Regions from separate parts of the Mesoaciditoga sp. genome, predicted to be linked through region 1. Evidence: riboswitches for the same ligand, from Rfam matches in the RefSeq annotation. Region 1 holds a riboswitch; each other region holds the start of a gene.

Evidence for each region. A riboswitch is a leader RNA that binds a small molecule or an ion and turns the genes downstream of it on or off. The one in region 1 is predicted to bind cobalamin.
Region 2: linked by a shared signal. The riboswitch ahead of ACXJIN_RS02860 (ABC transporter substrate-binding protein) and the one ahead of ACXJIN_RS04750 (cob(I)yrinic acid a,c-diamide adenosyltransferase) in region 1 are both predicted to bind cobalamin.
Region 3: linked by a shared signal. The riboswitch ahead of ACXJIN_RS00845 (ATP-grasp domain-containing protein) and the one ahead of ACXJIN_RS04750 (cob(I)yrinic acid a,c-diamide adenosyltransferase) in region 1 are both predicted to bind cobalamin.

What each region holds. Positions count from the first base shown of each region.
Region 1 covers NZ_JBPNHS010000023.1:21,280-23,544, forward strand. Annotated here, with positions in the region: gene ACXJIN_RS04745 (HdeD family acid-resistance protein) at 124-663, opposite strand; cobalamin riboswitch at 758-883, shown strand; gene ACXJIN_RS04750 (cob(I)yrinic acid a,c-diamide adenosyltransferase) at 985-1,497, shown strand; gene ACXJIN_RS04755 (ABC transporter ATP-binding protein) at 1,584-2,265, shown strand, end outside.
Region 2 covers NZ_JBPNHS010000014.1:12,573-14,837, forward strand. Annotated here, with positions in the region: gene hutU (urocanate hydratase) at 1-930, opposite strand, end outside; cobalamin riboswitch at 1,046-1,221, shown strand; gene ACXJIN_RS02860 (ABC transporter substrate-binding protein) at 1,312-2,202, shown strand; gene ACXJIN_RS02865 (FecCD family ABC transporter permease) at 2,226-2,265, shown strand, end outside.
Region 3 covers NZ_JBPNHS010000006.1:7,492-9,756, forward strand. Annotated here, with positions in the region: gene ACXJIN_RS00845 (ATP-grasp domain-containing protein) at 1-815, opposite strand, end outside; cobalamin riboswitch at 866-1,044, opposite strand; gene ACXJIN_RS00850 (Nif3-like dinuclear metal center hexameric protein) at 1,089-1,880, opposite strand; gene ACXJIN_RS00855 (ABC transporter substrate-binding protein) at 1,979-2,265, opposite strand, start outside.

The DNA.
Region 1 (2,265 bases):
TGAATATTACGAAGAACAATTTTTTCGAAGTTCTGTCAAAACGTCTTGGCTCTTTTAGTTGGGGTTTTCAAGCTTGCGATTTAATTTTTTGAAACGTTTTGTAACATTAACGCACAATGTGAGTTAGAAGTTTCCTTTTTTTGCAATTGATCCCAGCATTATAAGTTCAAACCCATCGAAAAGCAAACTTATGCCAACGATCAACCCAACCCAAAATATGGAACTGAAAGGCCATCCCATTATCATCCAAATTCCCAAGAATATGGACAGCGTACCGTTTAAAATGGCAAGCAATGCGCTCAATTTCGAACCAGCTATATCGAATGCAAAAGTGAAGTTTGAAAAAGCATCGATCAACAGGTAAGCTGAAAACATAATACCCAGTGCTGCAACACCAATTCCGGGGAAAATGAGCATAAGCAAACCAGTTATAAAAAGCACAACAGATTTGAGCCAGGCACCGTGAGATTTTTTGTAACTTTTAAAAGTGGCGTACGCTGTGAAAATGGAACTTGTAACGAGAACGCTACCAAAGAAAACCGCCGCGCTCAGACTCATTATTGGAGGGATTAAAATCCCAAGAGTTCCAACTATTACCATCAATATTCCAGCAACTATTGAATGTTTTGAGAATTTCTGTAAGACTTCTTTTTCGAAAATCATGGCAGTTCCTCCTATTTCATCTTAACTTTTTTCATCTTTAAACCATCTTTCAAAGTAGATCATAGCATACATATGCTATAATTTCCCAGTCTACGAGGAACTCTGGTGAAAATCCAGGGCGGGCCCGCCACCGTGACCGGCTACGAAACTCATAACAAAGCCACTGACAAATGTTCGGGAAGGCATGAGAAGTAGGATGAAACCGGAAGCCGGGAAACTCATGACACCACGCCTTCGTGGAGAGAGGCTGGTGAAAACTATTCTGCACTTTTTGCCTCTTTTCCATGATTGCCAAAAAAATTTAAATGAGGTGATCTTCAAATGGAAAAAGGATACGTTCAAGTTTACACGGGAAATGGAAAAGGGAAAACCACCGCCGCCATCGGTCTTAGCGTGAGAGCCGTAGGGGCTGGATTGAAAGTCTCTTTTATTCAGTTTATGAAGGGTCAGTACACGAGCGAATTGGAAAGTTTTAAAAAACTTGGAATAGAATTCTATCAAGGCGGACGGCCAGAATTCGTAATAGGCGGTCCGAAAAAAGAAGATATAGAAGCGGCAGCAAAAACTCTTGAATTAGCGAAAGAAAAAGTCACCAGCGGAAAATACGACGTTGTGGTGTTGGACGAAGTCAATGTGGCTATTTATCTAGGGCTTATAAAAGAAGAAGATATTCTAAAGCTTATAAAAGAAAAGTCTTCTTCAACCGAGATAATTTTAACCGGTAGATATGCCACTGATAATGTGATGAAAATGGCTGATTTGGTAACTGAAATGAAAGAGATCAAGCATTATTTCAATGCGGGAGTCCAAGAAAGAGTTGGAATAGAAAAATAGGACCATTTGATTTCGAATGCTGGGGGAAAAAGTGGAAAAAAAAAAGCATTTTAAAGGTAAAAAATCTTAAAAAGCATTATCGTGATGTGAAAGCGGTCGATGGCATATCATTTGATGTCTTCAAGGGAGAAGTTTTTACGTTGTTAGGACCAAACGGGGCCGGTAAAACGACAACTTTAGAAATATTGGAAGGATTGAAAAAACACGATGAAGGAGATGTGTTTCTTTTCGGAACACACATAAAAAATGGAATTCCGCTTAGTTTGAAAGAAAGAATTGGTGTCGTGCTTCAAGAAAATAACTTCATTGAGCATCTCAGCGTTGTTGAAACTTTAAAGACCTTTAGAGGATTCTACTCCAGTGGGCTAAGAATAGAGGAAATCCTTAAAATAGTGAGCCTTGAAGATAAGAAAAATACAAGAGTTGAGAAATTATCCGGTGGACAACGGCAACGCCTTGCCATAGGCGTTGCGTTGGCTGGAAATCCCGATCTCATTTTCATGGATGAGCCAACAACGGGACTGGACCCTCAGGCGAGGAGAAACGTATGGGACATGATAGTGAATTTAAAAGAAAAAGGTAAAACGATCTTTCTCACGACTCATTATATGGAAGAAGCCGAATTTTTATCCGACTACGTTTACATAATGGATCACGGTAAGATAATAGCCAGCGGAAGTGTACAAGAGTTGATAAACGCTTTTGGTGAAGAAAGAATAATAGAAGCTCATTTGGATGTCAATGAAAGCTTGAAGGAAGAGCTAAAGG
Region 2 (2,265 bases), on a different contig from region 1:
GCGTTGCATTTCGACCATGGCTTCTACGTGTTTGACCATCGACTCGTACACACGTTTCAGATAGCCTTCTTTATCTTTTTCCCTCATCTCATTTGCTTCTTCCAAGGACATTCCAGCTGGAATGTAACCGTAAAGTGGGTCATGAGCAGCCGTTTGATCGGTTACGATATCTGGAATGAATCCTTCTTTAACCATTCTTGGCAACACATCCGCTGCGTTTGCCAGAAGACCTATAGAAAGAGGTTCTCTTTTCTTTTTTGCTTCTTTTGCCATTTTCAAAGCTTCTTCGTAAGAATCCGTCCATGTGTCCAGATATGCGGTTTTTAGCCTTCTGTCTATCATTCTTTTATCCACTTCTACATTTATGACAACGCCATCGTTCAGTGTAACGGCCAACGGCTGTGCTCCTCCCATTTCTCCAAGACCCGCTGTAACTGTTATAGTGCCAGCGAGCGTTCCGTTAAAGTATTTTTGCGCGACGGCGTACAGGACTTCATACGTTCCTTGCAATATCCCTTGAGTTCCTATGTATATCCAACTTCCGGCGGTCATTTGTCCATACATTATAAGTCCACGTTCTTCAAGCTCTCGAAAATAATCCCAATTTGCCCATTTTGGAACGAGAAGAGAATTCGCTATCAAAACACGCGGTGCCCATTCGTTAGTTTTAAAAACGGCAACCGGTTTTCCGGATTGAACCAGCATGGTTTCATCCGTGTTCAGCCTTTTTAGGGTTTCAACGATGGCGTCAAACGCATCCCAGTTTCTCGCAGCGCGCCCCGTTCCACCATAGACTATAAGGTGTTCCGGATCTCTCGCTACTTCTGGATCTAAGTTGTTCATTATCATTCTCATTGGAGCTTCCGTTTGCCAACTCTTACATGTGAGGTCAGTGCCCCTTGGTGCTCTAACGACTCGTGGTCCTGACATATTTGCTCCCTCCTTCATGAATACTTAATTCTATTCTACACCATAAAAAAACAAAAAGAAAACCCTTATTGATCCATTTTAAAATCAAAACTTGAAAAATAGATCTTAGCGTGGTAGAATAATTTCGGAAACAGGTACGAGAAGTTTAAAAGGGAAGACCGGTGAAAATCCGGCGCGGTCCCGCCACTGTGATCGGGGACGACATTCGCACGATGCCACTGGGAAAACCGGGAAGGCGCGGATGGAGGAAGAACCGAGAGCCAGGAGACCTGCCTGTTTCGAGATACCCTCCCACTCGGAGAAAGTGTGTGGTATGGTTAAAAAGGGAAACCAGCCGACTAAAAAAGTCGGCTTTTTATTTTTCAAAAAGGAGGTTTTGCTATGAAAAAGTATTTGATAGTTGGTGTAATACTCGTTTTGGCGTTCACAATGCTTTTTGCCGTGCAGTATCCTTTAACGTTAGTTGATGATGCCGGGCACGTAGTTACATTCAATTCGGCGCCTCAAAGAGTTATCAGTGCGGCACCTTCCATAACAGATTTCTTATTGGAATTAGGGTATTCCAAAGATTTGGTTGGAGTGACGAAGTACGACTCTTACACAAAGGCAGCGAACATTGGCTTAATGTACCCACTGAACATGGAAAAAATTCTTTCTTTGAGACCAGACGTGGTTTTTATGTTTGGCGGATTTCAACTTTCACAATACCAACGCCTTGCAAAGATAGGCGTGAAAGCATTTGTTTTAAGTGCAAATAATCTTAATGGAATTTACAGAGATCTGCTGGATGTGGCAACCATTATGGGAGATCCACAAAAGGGACAAAAACTTGTGTCTGCGTTAAAAGAAAAGGTTTTGAAGATCTCAAAGGCAGCTTATAACGTGCCAATTGACAAGAGACCAAGGGTTTTTTACGGCAGCGCTGGAAAACAGATTTGGACGGCTGGCATGGGCTCTTTTTTAAATCAAATCATATCTTTAGCTGGTGGTGTCAACGTTACAGGTAATTACGCCGGACCTAACGGATGGCTACCCGTAAGCCCAGAATTTGTAGTTTCTCAAAACCCAGATATCATATTGGTGCCTTACTACGCTCCCAATGGTCAAAAAGCGGCTATCAAAGCTTTTGAAAGTTATCCCGCTTTTAAAGATCTCAAAGCCGTTCAAGAAGGACATGTTTATGCTATAAATGGAAATATCGCATCGCAGCCTAACACAAAGCTTGTAGGACTATTAGAAGAGCTTTACAATATTTTCAGCAAAGCATGGTAAAGTTTAAAAGGGGAAGGGGCTTTTTGATCGCCCTCCCCATTTTAACGGCCTTTGTTCTACTGA
Region 3 (2,265 bases), on a different contig from region 1:
TTCATAATGGTTTTTCTAATTCCATAACCTTTAAGTGTTTCAAGTGCAAACACTGTAACATCTTTGTTAGCCCCTCCGCCAAGGTCTAAAAAATCAGCTGGCTCACCGCCGAAAAGCTTAACCATATCTATGGTTGCCATTACTATGCCGGCTCCGCACCCGATTATTCCTATATTTCCTTCTAACTTAACATAATTAAATGGATAAGGATTTTCTTCTGCAAATTTTTTGACCCAGGATTGCCTGTAAATTGCTGAATCGTCTAAATAAAAAACTGCATCAAGTGCTATAAATTCTCCATTTTCCATTTCGCCAAGAGGATTTATTTCAAGAAGTGTTATATCTTTTTCTAAAGCTATTCTTCTCAAAATAAGAGCAATTTTCGCGGTTCTTGGATCAATATTTTTTACCATCCTATCGAATTGCCCTTTGACAAAATTCTGTGAAGTTTCCACATCAATTCCGCCGTCATTTGAGTATATAAGAGAGATATCCTTCTCATCCCTATCAAGAATTAGTGAAAGATAATGTTCGTGTTTTGTTGGAATTTTTTCTTCAACCAGCACCCCAAATGGAATTTCATATTTTATCTTTTTTCCAAGAAGAATTTTGAGTCCATGTTCAAACTCTTGAGGCGTATTGACGAAGAGCACACCACCATTTTTCATTCTGCTTCCAACCAAAACTTGAGATTTCAAAACGCAAGGAAGAAAAAAATTCTTTGGAGATTCTCCTTTTCTTACAAGGAAGGACTTTGGTACGGGAATTCCGTAAGAGCGCATGATCTCTTTAGAAAGAAATTCATGCAATTTCATAAAATCACCTCCAACAATAAAATATCTTCTCACTCCTCCCTAGAGGTTGAGAAGCTCTCCGGATAAAGGCAGGTCTCCCGACTCTCAGATCATCCTACTTTCTGCGCCTTCCCAACAAAAAGTCAGTGGCTATTGCAGATTTCGTCCCTGATCACGGTGGCTGGGCCGTGATAGATTTTCACTATCTTCCCTATTAAACTTATTAAGTACCTTTACCTTCGGAGGTATTCAATTTTTAAGTTAATCGGATTATAACATTTCGATCGCAGTTAATCAATCCAGTACATGATAAAATTTGTCGTTGAACTCCACGAACTGTAAGTAAGGAAACCTTCTTTCAAGTTTTTCCCTTATCGATTTAGAAAAGAATTTTTCCGTATCATCATGCTCGATTGCTATCATTGCCATCTTATTTTGAACCATCTTCCTTATGTCACGATACTGAACATCTCCAGTAACGTAAACATCTACATCGCTTTTCAAAACATCATCTATCAGCGCCAGTCCATTCCCCGTTCCAATTGCAACTTTTTGAATTGGCTTTTTCCCATCCCCTACAATTTTCAAAGTGGATGCGCTGAGTTTTTCTTTTACCTGCTTGGCAAAGTCATTTAATGACAAAGTTTTTTTTAACACTCCTATTCTTCCCATTCCATGCGGGCTACTCTGATCACCGTTATGATGCTGCAAAGGGTGCATATTTTCAAGACCTATAAGCTTTCCGACGTAATCGTTCAATCCCCCTTTCACGGAATCGTAAGCCGTGTGAATACTGTAGATGGTTATGTCATGCTTCAACGCCAGGCTCACTATTTCGCCGTACCAATCAGATTTTAAAACGGTCCTTGAAGGGATAATTATTGGCTGATGATGAGATATAACGATTTGACAGCCGCGTTCTATCGCCATCTTAACAGTTGTCGGTGTAACATCCAGACAAGTCAAAATACACTTGACATCCACATCTGCGCCTTCAATTTGAAGACCATTGACGGCATCGTATTTTTCTGTAAGATTTAATGGTACCAGCTCTTCAAATATCTTTAACGCTTCGCTAACTCTCATTTCAATTCCTCCAATTGCCATTTTTTTATATTATAAATCGAAGCCGAGGGCGGGGGCTCCCTCGGCTCGCTTCGTTGGACGCGCTGGTAAGTATACCATCACTTAGAAAGTTTATAGAAATCCAATCCAGCCATTAAGCTCATTGGATTGTAATACCAACCTTTTACCCATGTTCTTTCAACATGATGACCGAATGGTTGAATCATGTAAAGTTCCACGGCGTAATCATGTGCTTTCGTTGCGAGCTCTTTGTAGAGCTGGGCTCTTTCTTCTGGAATACTTGTCTTCATTGAGGCAACTATAAGAGGATTGAACTCTTTCTTCGCCAATTTCTTAAAGTTCTTTCCCAGGAAAGCTCCATAAGTTCCAAAACTGGAAAGAAAAG